DNA from 2 places in the Alkalihalophilus pseudofirmus genome. Region 1 is predicted to be linked to the other one. Evidence: riboswitches for the same ligand, from Rfam matches in the RefSeq annotation. Region 1 holds a riboswitch; the other holds the start of a gene.
What was found. A riboswitch is a leader RNA that binds a small molecule or an ion and turns the genes downstream of it on or off. The one in region 1 is predicted to bind cyclic di-GMP.
Positions count from the first base shown of each region.

Region 2: linked by a shared signal. The riboswitch ahead of PQ478_RS20935 (hypothetical protein) and the one ahead of PQ478_RS16590 (type II secretion system protein) in region 1 are both predicted to bind cyclic di-GMP.

Region 1 is NZ_CP117835.1:3,103,797-3,109,859, forward strand. It holds gene PQ478_RS16565 (hypothetical protein) at 1-513, opposite strand, end outside; gene PQ478_RS16570 (hypothetical protein) at 642-1,421, opposite strand; gene PQ478_RS16575 (hypothetical protein) at 1,418-2,008, opposite strand; gene pilM (type IV pilus biogenesis protein PilM) at 2,008-2,988, opposite strand; gene PQ478_RS16585 (prepilin peptidase) at 3,037-3,798, opposite strand; gene PQ478_RS16590 (type II secretion system protein) at 3,874-4,335, opposite strand; cyclic di-GMP riboswitch class II at 4,427-4,510, opposite strand; gene PQ478_RS16595 (type II secretion system F family protein) at 4,599-5,807, opposite strand; gene PQ478_RS16600 (type IV pilus twitching motility protein PilT) at 5,808-6,063, opposite strand, start outside.
Region 2 is NZ_CP117835.1:4,023,089-4,029,151, reverse strand. It holds gene PQ478_RS20950 (YjiH family protein) at 1-35, shown strand, start outside; gene PQ478_RS20945 (aminotransferase-like domain-containing protein) at 132-1,319, shown strand; gene PQ478_RS20940 (YetF domain-containing protein) at 1,366-2,061, opposite strand; gene PQ478_RS20935 (hypothetical protein) at 2,200-2,826, opposite strand; cyclic di-GMP riboswitch class II at 2,858-2,941, opposite strand; gene PQ478_RS20930 (pirin family protein) at 3,222-4,079, shown strand; gene PQ478_RS20925 (type 1 glutamine amidotransferase domain-containing protein) at 4,201-4,722, shown strand; one part of gene PQ478_RS20920 (IS3 family transposase) at 5,028-5,496, shown strand; one part of gene PQ478_RS20920 (IS3 family transposase) at 5,496-6,063, shown strand, end outside.

The DNA of each region.
Region 1 (6,063 bases):
AGGACTCGCTTGTTGAATGGGCTCACTTACCGCTGCATTCTCCCCTCCCCCTGTAAAGACATTTAACACAACGACTCCGAAACTAACCCCGACAATAATGGCAGATAATATAATGGCTATAGGTATGAGTGAAAATGATTTCAGCGAAGAAAAATTAGGCAGCGAGGGAAGTGAAAACGTAAACGAACGCTGTGATTTCTTTTTTCGATTGACCGGAAGCTTCGGTCCGCTTTCACGGTTTCCATCATCCCAAAAAGGACCTTTCCCCTTCTCTCGCTCTGTTTGCCGCTCGGTAAAATCAATCACATTATCAGGCTTGGGTATCGGGGCATCCTCTAGCTCTTCTTCATGCCGTTCCTCCCTAGCCGCCGTAATTTCTTGTTCTGCTTCATTAAACACTCGGTCTTGGCTTTTGTATTCTTGTTCTTCTTCATGCAGATCGTATTCATGTTCTTTGTATTCTTGTTCTTTGTTGTTCAAGCGAATTGATATGGTGCGCTTGTCCCTCTCCATACAGCACCTGCTCCTTTCAACATGTTCTTACTCCTAGTCTATTAACGGAGGTGAAATGATAGAACGAGAGAATAGAAAAACTAGAATAAACTAACTAAAAAAAGAGACGAAGAAAAGGATGTCTTCGTCTACTGGTTGTATAATGGCGAACTCTTATTAGCCGGTCTTTGATAATCAACTTGCGGAAGTTCTTGCTCTAAATCAGGCTCATCTAATGGATAATAAAAAGCCGATACCGTCATCAAAAATTCAAGCGCTTCCTGCTCATCTTCGACTAACACTCGCTCACTTGGGGCTGCATACGTAATCGAATCAATGCTCATTAATCGATCATTACGATCTAGTTCTTCAGCAAATCGTGCTAGCCCTGCATATTCATTTGTTCGAACGCGAAGCACAAAACGAATCACTTCCAGCCCTTCTACTGACGAGGCAGCTGCAGGAGGTGCTGATGGTACAGGTTCTTCTTCCTCCTCAACCTCAATCAAGTCCTCTAACTCTTCTGGCTCATTATCTTGTGCAATCCCCTGCTCAACCTCAATAGATGTCTCCCCCGTCTCGCCAAACCAGACTCCTTCTGCTTCATCTTGTATGTCGATAGAGAGGATATAAGCATCAGCAATTCCTTCTGCTCTCGCAAAGGTCAATAATAGCTGGTCAACAAGCGGACGCACCGGAAGCTTACGCTGCACCATCATCGAGGATTCAATCACTTCTAACGGTTCCTCTTCTGCCTCTTCAATCACGCCAGCTAACTGCGCCTGTTCATATTCAAGCTCCACCAGGGCCGCTTCTTTTTCTAGCTGCACAGGACGGATAAAACTAAAAAACAGCCAGATAAGAAAGCCGATTAACAGCAAACTGCAAAGAGAAATCCATATTCGTTTATCCAGCCGTATTTCTCTCATTGTTCATCACCTAAAGATCGACCTTCATCTCGGTCTAAAGTTAATTCAAAGCTTGCAAGGTACCGTGATTTCACTTCATCAAAGTTTATATCATGCTGCTCATCGTCCAGCATTTCATGGCTGTCAATGACAGAGAGTCGTACTGATGTTGTAAGTGAACTGCTCTCTAAAGCTTCATGGTACTGGGCAATTTCTTCTAATCTATCAAAATGCACACCCACTAGAATGGAATGCGGCTGTGTGTAAGTGAAATATTGAATGAAACCGCGCTCAGGCAATAGAGATACGATGTAGCTCGCGACAGAGGATGCGGGGATGATCTGCCCCTCAACAGCGGCAGCTGCCGTCTCAATCTGCTTAGCATCTGTCCATTCAAGCCCTGTCAGCTCCTGCCTTATTTGAGCAGACTCCAGCTGAACGTTGTAGACTTGGTCATTTACCACCTGCACCTCTTGTGTCAGATGGCGCTGGAATAAGAACGTCGTTAACACCGCTAAAAGCAATAGAAATAAAAAGGCCCCTGCATATAAAATACTCGTATAATTTTTTTTAGGCTTTTCGGGTAATAAATTTACTTCAACGAGCATTAACGATACACCTCTTTTTTCAACACAAGGCCTTGGGCATCATAGTACCTTACCGGCGCATCATTTTTCGTTTGCTCAGACAAGCCAGTAATTTCAAGCATGAGCCGATCACTAAACGCTGCCTCAAATTGAGAGAGATAAGGATGATCGCCACAAAGCAGCATTTGGCCCATTTCTCCCTCGCCTTTTAACACATTAAACTGATAGAAATTCATTACTTTTTCTACTTCACGGACACATTCTTCAATGGCTTCTTCCATTTCTTCCTCTTCCTTTGTCCATGCTAGACGGGTCACATCCCCTTCACCTGTTAAAGACCAGCCTTCCTGGTCAAGTTCTGAGAGAATCGTGCTTAAAAATAAAGGATGATGACCTTTAAAAATAGTAATCGTTGTGACCATTGCGTCAATCTGCACTTGAATAACATAGGCTCCCGTCTCAACTTGTCCATTTTCAAAAAACAATCGGTAAGCTGAAAGCGTTGAAAGATCAGCTGCATTCGGTTTCAAATGGACTTCAGAAAAGGCATCTATGTATTGATTAAGAACGGATTCTCTCGAAGCAAAGAGCAGTACTTCCTTTTGACCGTCACGCATCCCAATTACTTTAAAGTCAAAAATCGGATCATCAAACGGCAGCAAAAGGCTCTCTCCTAAATCTAAATAAAGCTGCCCTTTCACTTCTTCATCGGGAATTGTCCCATCGATAAAGTGGGTGCGAATAATCGTATGCTGCTGCGGCAGGCAAAATTGTATCCGTTGTCTTTTAAGCTTCCATTCCTCCACACATTCAGCCAAAATCGTCACAAAGGTCGTCATGTCTTCAATTTGGCCGTTAACGACAATCCCAACAGGCAAGTAGCGCTCTTTTATTTGAGAGATTTGCAAGAGATCTGGCTGCTTGCTTCCTATATATCGAATAACATGATCTTTAATAATAAAGGCATGCCGCTTTTGGTTCGGTTGTTGAAAAAGGTTCATCTTTTATTCACCATTTCTCTTTAAAAATAACTTCTTATACGTAGTTTACTATAAGAATAGACCTATGTACCATTGGACTAGAGAATTTCCATAAAAATATGCCGTTAGTGCTCCTAGTACGATAAAAGGGCCAAATGGAATCGGCTTTTTGCGTTTTACTTTTCCAGCTGCCATCCCGATACCAGCAATGATTGTTCCATATAAGCATGAAAAGAAAAAGGCAAGCAGCACATCATGCCAGCCAAGAACAAGTCCAAGCACAGCAAACAGCTTAATGTCTCCGCCACCCATTCCGCCTCTGCTGATCACCGCAATAAGGAGCAGCAACCCAAATCCAACAGCCGCCCCCACAAGACTAGACCACCATGGATCAAGCGGTGCTACCGCCAAACGTAAAAGCAGGAAGAGCGGCGTAAAAAATAATAGGATTTTATCTGGAATTAACATGTAGCGGATATCGCTGACAAAAATAATAGCAAGGAGCGAAATAAGTAAAAGAGCCACAATTAATTCATACGACCAGCCAAGCAACACGTAAGCCCCGCTGAACGACAACCCGGTCACGAGTTCTACAATCGGGTAAAGCGGAGAAATTTTCGTTCCACAGCCGCGGCACTTCCCCTTTTGAAATAGATAAGAAAAAACAGGGATCAGCTCCCGCGTTGATAAATCACGGTCACAGGTTGTACAATGCGAGCGCGGGGCGACAATCGATTCCCCCGCCGGCACACGCAGCCCAACCACATTAAAAAAGGACCCAAACGTCAGGCCGAAGACAAATAAATAACCAATAAACAACCAATCAACCATCAAGGCCTCCTAAGGTGTAAGGATTTTCTGAATTTGTGTAGTGAAAAAGCCTATCGAGGGGATAGGCTTTTGATATTATTCATCATCTTTACAAATATTATCTCTAGAGTCGCTACTGAGATCTTGGGAGCTAAGACCCTCAAAAGTACTTCCTTCAGTCCCTATATTACATTTTCCACCAGAATAAGTCATTGCAATGTTTGGAGTATTGTTCTCAAAACCAACAGTATAAGTTACTTCCCCCTCCCCCCAAGGGTTAACAAGTTCTTCATGATATTCTGCAATAGCTCCATTAGTTGTAGAATTATAAGTAATACTACTATCAATATTACCACCACCTGCTGAATACAACCTTGCAGCATTCAACACTTGTTGGGCATTTGATATTGCTGAGTCCTTCTTACTATTCTCAATAATATTTCCAATACTCGGCACTGCAATCGCAGCAATAATTCCTAAAATCACAACAACAGCCAACAGCTCAACCAACGTTAAGCCTTTTTCATTCTTCGTCTGTTTCAACCATCTTTTCATCATCTTCGTATCCTCCGTTTTTCATTTTTCATCTGTTCACGCGTCTTCAGTAACTCTCTGCAACATAGAAAAAACCAATCCTGCATGTAGTCATGACAAAATTGGCCGGTTGCACTAGCTGCTCCAAACTACCCAAGTGCCCATGTACAGATAGCTTTTCATCACGTTCCATATGAAATTCGTATACTTTTATAAGTATAAATGTCTAGTAGATTGGTTCTACAGAAATCATACTGGCAAATCCTTCATTTGTCTAGCAAAATTTTCTATCCAACCGCATCAAATATTTCAAACATCGGAATTGCTATCGCTGCGACAATTACACCGACCACAGCTGCCAAAATGACAATCATAACTGGCTCTATTAATGCTTTAATTTGGTCTGTTCCCGCTTCTACTTCTGAATCATAGAAATCTGCTACTTTATCAAGCATCGTATCTAGTGACCCTGTTTTTTCACCGACTGCAATCATTTGCGTCACTAAAGGAGGGAATACCCAATGCTTATGCATCGGTTCTGCAATCGATTCCCCTCGTTCTAATGAATTACGAGATTCGCGGATCACTCGGGCAATTACTTCGTTTCCAGCAATCCTCTCTACAATTGAGACAGACTGCAATATCGGCACAGAGCTTGAAAACAGCGAGCTTAATGTTCTTGTCATTCGCGCGAGCGCTGCTTTTTGCAGCAGCTTTCCGAAAATCGGCATCCGCAGAATAAACAGATCGCGATAATACCTAAGCTCCGCTCGGTCATTCACGATTTTCAACAGCACGATAACTAAAATAACGGCCAGCGGCAGAAGCCACCATAGTCTGCTGAATATCTCTCCTGCCTGAAGCACAAGCACTGTAATCATCGGCAGCTCGGCATTAAAGCTTGCGAACATATCAGCAAATGTTGGGACGACATAGGATAATAGAAAGATCACAATGATGATCGCCACAAAACCGACCACAATCGGGTACGACATTGCAGACATCACTTTCTGTTTTGTTTTATGCTGTTTCTCATAATAGCTCGCAAGCCGCTCTAGGATATCATCTAAATTACCGCCAAGCTCGCCTGCTTTGGCCATATTTACAAATAACGGCGGGAACACTTTCTTTTGATTTTCAGCCGCTTGTGAAAACGGATTCCCCGCACGTAATTCGTCCTCTACATCATGTAGGGCTGCTTTAAGTTTTTTAGAAGACGTCTGCTCACGCAAGATTACAGTAGCATCAACCACTGAGATCCCCGCTTTTAACAGCGTCGCAAACTGCCTTAAATAAATCACAAAATCTTGTGAGCGCACTCCGCCCGCACCTAGCTCGATTTCCATATCGAGAATACTTTTGGATTCATTCAGCTCTCTCACAGCTACCCCGTCTTCTCTCAGGATGAGACGAGCCTGCTTTTCTGAAGGAGCCTTCACTTTTCCTTTCTTCACATGTCCTCGCCGGTCACGTCCTGAATATTTATAAACGCCCATTTACATCCCACTTTCACTTACGTACGCGCTAACTGTTTCATACTCCACCGCACCTGAGTCGACTAATTCTTTAATTGACATCTCAAGCGTATGCATCCCGCTTGCACGGCTCGTCTGCATCACGCTGGGTATTTGGTGGATTTTCTCGTTGCGGATAAGGTTTTTCACAGCTGCATTATTCACTAGGATTTCCGTTGCCGCTCGTCTTCCTTTTCCATCTGCTGTTTTAAATAACCGCTGAGAGATAACGGCTCCT
Region 2 (6,063 bases), 920 kb from region 1:
TTGCAGCGGCAATGGCTCATCTTTTCTTTTTCTAAATGATATACTGTGTAACAAAGGAAAGCATTGGCAAACACCAATGCTTTTCATTATGTTATGACGAATAATGTCTGTGATCATATAGGAGTGATAATGTGAACATTGAATCTTTTTTATCAAAGCATAGTAAACCAGCTCTTCAAAATGATCCTCCGGGAAGCTGGATGCCTCAGCTGCCAGAGAAGTGTATACGTCTTTCTTCAGGGTATCCTGATCCCTCTTTAGTGCCTGTAGAGCAGTTGAAGAAGGCAGTGAACAGACTGCTCGAAGAAGAGGGGGACCTGCCTTTGCACTATCTTGGCAGCCCTAGAATGGACCAATTAAAAGCGCAGATTACTCATCGATTGAAAGAGCGCGGCATGGATGTAGAAGAAGAGGAACTGTTGATTACCTCTGGTGCCTGCCAAGCGATTGATCTGATTGCCCGGGTTTTCATTGATGAGGATAGTGTAGTGGCTGTTGAATCTCCTACTTATATGGAGGCACTTGAAATCTTTCAAAACTACACGAACCATTTTATCAGCATCCCAATTGATGAGCACGGGCTTCAAACAGAGAAATTAGAAGAAATACTAGCAGAACGTACAAAGAAGGGTTTGCCGCTCCCTCGTCTTTTATATACGATACCAACTTTTCATAATCCAACAGGTACGACGATGACTGCAGCACGACGCAAGCATGTGATGAAGCTGGCTGAAGAGTATAATTTTCTAGTTTTAGAAGATGATGCGTACGGAGATTTATATTTTGAGAAGTCAGAAGCCACGCTTAAGTCATTGGATCAATCGAATCGTGTTTTACATGTAGGCTCGTTGTCAAAAGTAGTCGCTCCCGGCATGCGAATCGGCTGGGTTGCAGCGGCACAAGAATGTACGGAAGCTCTTAATTGGTTTAAAAAAGATTTAGATCATCCATTTGCCGAAGCATCAATGGCTGCTTATTTGGAACAGATTAATTTGAACGAACGCCTCGATACATTACGTACTGCCTATCAACAAAAACGTGACGTGGTGATCTCAGCGCTTGAAGAGCATCTGCCTGATTCAGTGTCCTGGTTTGTCCCAAAAGGAGGGTACTTTATTTGGGTGAGGGCTGATGGTGTGGATACGGATCATTTGTTAGAGCAGGCACTTGATGCGGGAGTTGCATATGTCCCTGGAAAGTACTTTTTCTTACCTGCCGATGAGAAAGCAGCATACTTGAGGCTTTCCTTTAGCTATGCATCTGAAGACGAGCTTGTAGAGGGAGTTAAGCTGCTTGCTAACGTACTAAATAAGTCTTAACAATTAATAAGCATAGAAGTCTCGAATCTTGATGAAACGAGGTCTTCTATGCTTCTTTTGATTGGTAGGGCACAATATAGATGCCATCGTCATACAGCCAATCAGCATAAACGATATCTTCTGGCCGGTTGTAGCCATGAGAGATTAGCTGACTCATCAGCCAGTCATGATTAAACCCAAGCTCCTTTAAGTTATCTTCTATAATTTCTCCATCTGTAATTAATGTGGTGCAAAGATAAGTAGTGCTTACAGGTAGGTTTAAGTCTTCAAGGGTTACCTTTTGATATTTATTTTTCTTTAAAATACTGATCGAACCGTTAGACTCTAAAATCGCATAAGCCACTTCGCGCAAAGAAAAGGTTTCACTTTGACGCAGTGAACTAAGCAGCTGATTGATGTTCATGCGGTTTTTTTTAAGCTGCTCTCGGTCAATCTTTCCGTTACGAATGATGATAGACGGCTTTCCTTCCAAAAGCCCCCTCACAGAACGGTGCTTTAGCAAATACTTCTCCATCATAATCATTAAAAAACCCCATAAGAGAACAACGTAAATAATATAGAAAATGCTGACGTTTACCTCAAATATCCCATTACCTAGCAGCTCTGATAATACAATAGCTGAGACAAAATCAAACGGAGTCAAATGACGGATCGTCGTTTTGCCAAGTAATCTAGTAATCAAAAAAAGCAAAAAGAATCCTATTACAATTTTAATCGACATATCCCAAAAGCCCGGCTCCATACAATCCTCCCCTAGCAGACTAGTATATGGTACTAGTTATGGACAAAGAGGGAGGGGTTTATTCAAAAAGGAAAGAGAAAAACCTCAGATCAAACATCTGAGGCTTAAACATTCATATAATTTACCCGAGGAACAAATTTAATTATTATGGCCTATCTTCCAGCCTGATTTATCTTCTTTTTCGTCAATTTGTTCAGTAACCGTAGAAGTCTCAAGTTCTCCTTTAGTAGTAGTAGTTGCCACTGTTACTATTGGTTCACCTTCAACTCTCTTCTCAGAAGATTTACTTGATTCGCTAAGAACTTTACCATTACTTCCAGGAGCGCCTTGATGGGTAATAGTAGTTTCAATGGTCTCTATAACAGTTACAGGAGTTTCTGTCGTAGTAGTAGTAGTTGTAGTTTCATCCCAAGTTGAGGTTGTTACAGTTCGAACTGTTGCTGTAACAGTAACGTCTCTATACTCATTTTTTGTAGGATGTTTTTCAGTATTACTTTTAATAACAACACGTTCTTCGGTTATATCTGTATCTGTTTTAGTCTCTGTTACAGCAGATTCTATTGAGTTAACCTCAACACCTTTAGTTTCGTTTGTTGTAACAATAACTTCAGTCGTTACTCCTTTAGAAAAGTTCTCGCTTTGGCCAGGTGCTGTTTCTAACCCTTTTCCATTTCCATTTCCATTATTAGCCATAGCACCAGTGGTGAAGCTAACAGATAAAATAAGTGTTAATACTGCTACTGATAATTTTTGTGCTTTTTTCATCTTCCATTTCTCCTCTTAAATAAATTTTTTTAAATAAGAGGGTCGGTTACACTACTAGCTCCATATAGCCCAAGTGTCCAAGTAAAGACTATACTTCATAGCACCCCTAATTAAAGAGGTCCGGTTACACTACTGGCTCCATATAACCCAAGTGTCCATATAAAGGTTATACTTCATAGCTTACCTTTGAAGCATTGTGCATAGGTCATTATATGCGTTGGTGGGTAATTTATTATATGTATAAAGACCTATAATTCTATTATATTTATTTTGAATTAAAGATAAAGTTTTTTCGCTCGACAAATTTCTTCTTTTCCAAAGCCAAGCTAAATCGTTGTATGGAATTGGTTAATCTATGTATGCTAATAGAAGCAAATAACTGGAGGTGTCTTGCAATGGGTACAGAAGGTGAACGTGTGATACGTGATCATTGGAAGGTGAAATACAATAAGAATGGATATCCGCATGTCCAGCAAGGCTGGGTTCTCCCGCCGGATAAGATGACAGAGTATGATCCTTTTATCTTAATGGCTGATGATTGGTTTAAGCGAGGGACGTTCTCGGATCATCCGCACCGAGGGTTTCAGACGATCACTTATGTTATTGATGGCAGGTTAGAACATACAGATAATAATGGAGGCCATTCAGTGCTTTATGCAGGTGATGTACAGTACATGAATGCTGGGAGCGGGGCGCGCCATGCTGAAGAAGCAGTGGATGATGATCTTATTCACACGCTGCAGCTGTGGCTTAATCTGCCTAAAGCGTTAAAAGGAACGGAATCATCATACCAAAATGTACTGGTTGAAGACGCTCCTAAAGTAGAAATCGACGGTGGTTATCTGCGCATTTATTCAGGAGAAGCAGAAGGGGTTAAAGGGCCGATGGATTCATTAGTGCCGATTAATATGTTTGAGCTTTTTTTAAAAGAAGGAGAGTGCTACTCCCTGAAGCTCCCCCAAAATCACAACGGCCATATTTATATGCTCCAAGGAGAAATGACTTTTGCTGATAAGGTAACACTAGGAAAAACGGAAGCTGGACTGTTATCTTATCAAAAAGAGGCAAGTAATGATGCGTTTGATCATTTGCATATTAAGGCAAATGAGAGATCAAGAATGCTCATTTATACAGGCAAGCCGATTAATGAGACTGTAGTGGCTCGCGGGCCGTTTGTAATGAATACAGAAGATGAAATTCATGAAGCCTTTAATGACTTCAGAATGGGACGATTTGGCCCGTCTTCTCAGTAAATCTCTATAGTTTATCCCTATGCAGCGAGAGATGATGCTCTGAGTGTTTGCATCAACTAAATGATTCTGTCACGATAAAGGCAGGGAAGAACACTGCTCTTATAAAGGAGGCGTACTAATAATGAGGCTAGAAGGTAAGAAAGTCATTCAAATTGTCAGTAAGGATTTTGAAGATCTGGAATTATGGTATCCTGTTCTGCGCTTGCGTGAAGAGGGTGCAGAGGTGCATATTGCCGGTGAAAAAGCCAATGAGACGTATATCGGAAAATACGGGGTGCCGATTGTTTCAGAGTACTCATTTGAAGAAATCAATCCAGAAGAGTATGACGCGATCTTAGTGCCAGGGGGCTGGTCTCCTGACTTATTAAGAAGATTTGATTCCGTGTTGAATATGGTTCGTACGTTAAATGACCAGAACAAGCCGATCGGGCAAATTTGCCATGCTGGCTGGGTTTTGATCTCAGCGAAAATCCTTGAAGGCAAGACGGTGACAAGTACTCCTGGAATTAAAGATGACATGATGAATGCCGGGGCCACTTGGGTTGATAAGCCAGTTGTTGTAGACGGCAACATCGTATCCAGCCGCCGCCCGCCAGACCTCCCCGATTACATGAGAGAATTCATTAAAGTTCTCGAGTCATAATGATCTGCTAAAGAGGGTCAGTGAGAAAGCACCTTTGCCAGGTGCTTTTTTTCTTTACTATTTAATTGAGCTAATTCTACCCCAATTCTCGCCTACATTTTAGAGCAAAACATAACCCAGCGGATGAAATATACGAATTCTCATAGATGGTATAAGGAACTTAAAAAAGACCCATCTTATAGTAGTTGTTGATCTCCGCTGCAGACACACGCTTTCCGCGGGCGGTCCGGGAGCCTCCTCGTCGCATTTTGTACTGCACCCCTATTGTTGGACACCTCAATCAACAATAGGAGGTGCCTTCATCAATGACCACGTTCACCAAGGAATATAAACTTCAAGCGGCTAAACGTTATCTAAATGAAATCATCAGTTATCGAGAACTTGCAAATCAAGTGGGCGTAGATGATTCGACGCTGCGATATTGGGTGATGTTAGTTCGCTATCATGGGGATCAAGCTTTTGCCTTCCCCTATACAAACTACTCAACTGCCTTTAAACTGAAAGTAATTCAATTTATGACCGAAGAGAATTACTCCATTCGAGAGGCATCAGCCATTTTTCATATCCCCGTTCCATGTATGCTTCGCAGATGGAAGAAAAAGTGGGAAACAGCTGGAGAAGATGCCTTTGAACTAAGAGAAAAGGGGCTATCTACAATGACTGTTAATCAGAATAAAAATAAGGGCAACAACTCTTCAAACCCATCGGTAGAAGAGTTGAAAAAAGAGCTGGAATACCTTCGTATGGAGAATGCGTATTTAAAAAAGCTGAAAGCCTTAGTTCAGGAAGAACAATCACCAACAAAATCAAAGCGAAAGTAGTATATGAACTAAGGAACGAATTCCCGGTGAGTCGAATGTTGAAAATAGCCAAGATGCCTAGAAGCACTTACTATAACCTTGTTAAAAAATGGAGCCAGCCAGATCCTGATCGAAAATGGAAAAGAAGAATTGCATTCATTTACCATAAGCACTTTGGTCGATATGGCTATCGTCGTATTACAGACCTCCTTCAGGAAAAGGGATATGCGATTAACAAAAAGAAAGTGCTTCGAATGATGAGAGACCTAGGGCTTAAATGCCTTGTACGAATGAAAAAATACAAATCATATAAAGGAGAAGTTGGAAAAGCAGCTCCAAACATCCTAAACCGTAACTTTAGAGCCGAGAAGCCTAATCAAAAGTGGGTGACAGACATTACGGAATTTAAATTGTTTGGACAGAAGCTCTATCTGTCTCCACTATTTGACCTGTTTAACGGCGAACTGATAACCTATACGCTCCAATCAAGACCAACGTATGATTTGGTCGATACGATGTTGGACCAAGGGTTAAAGCACCT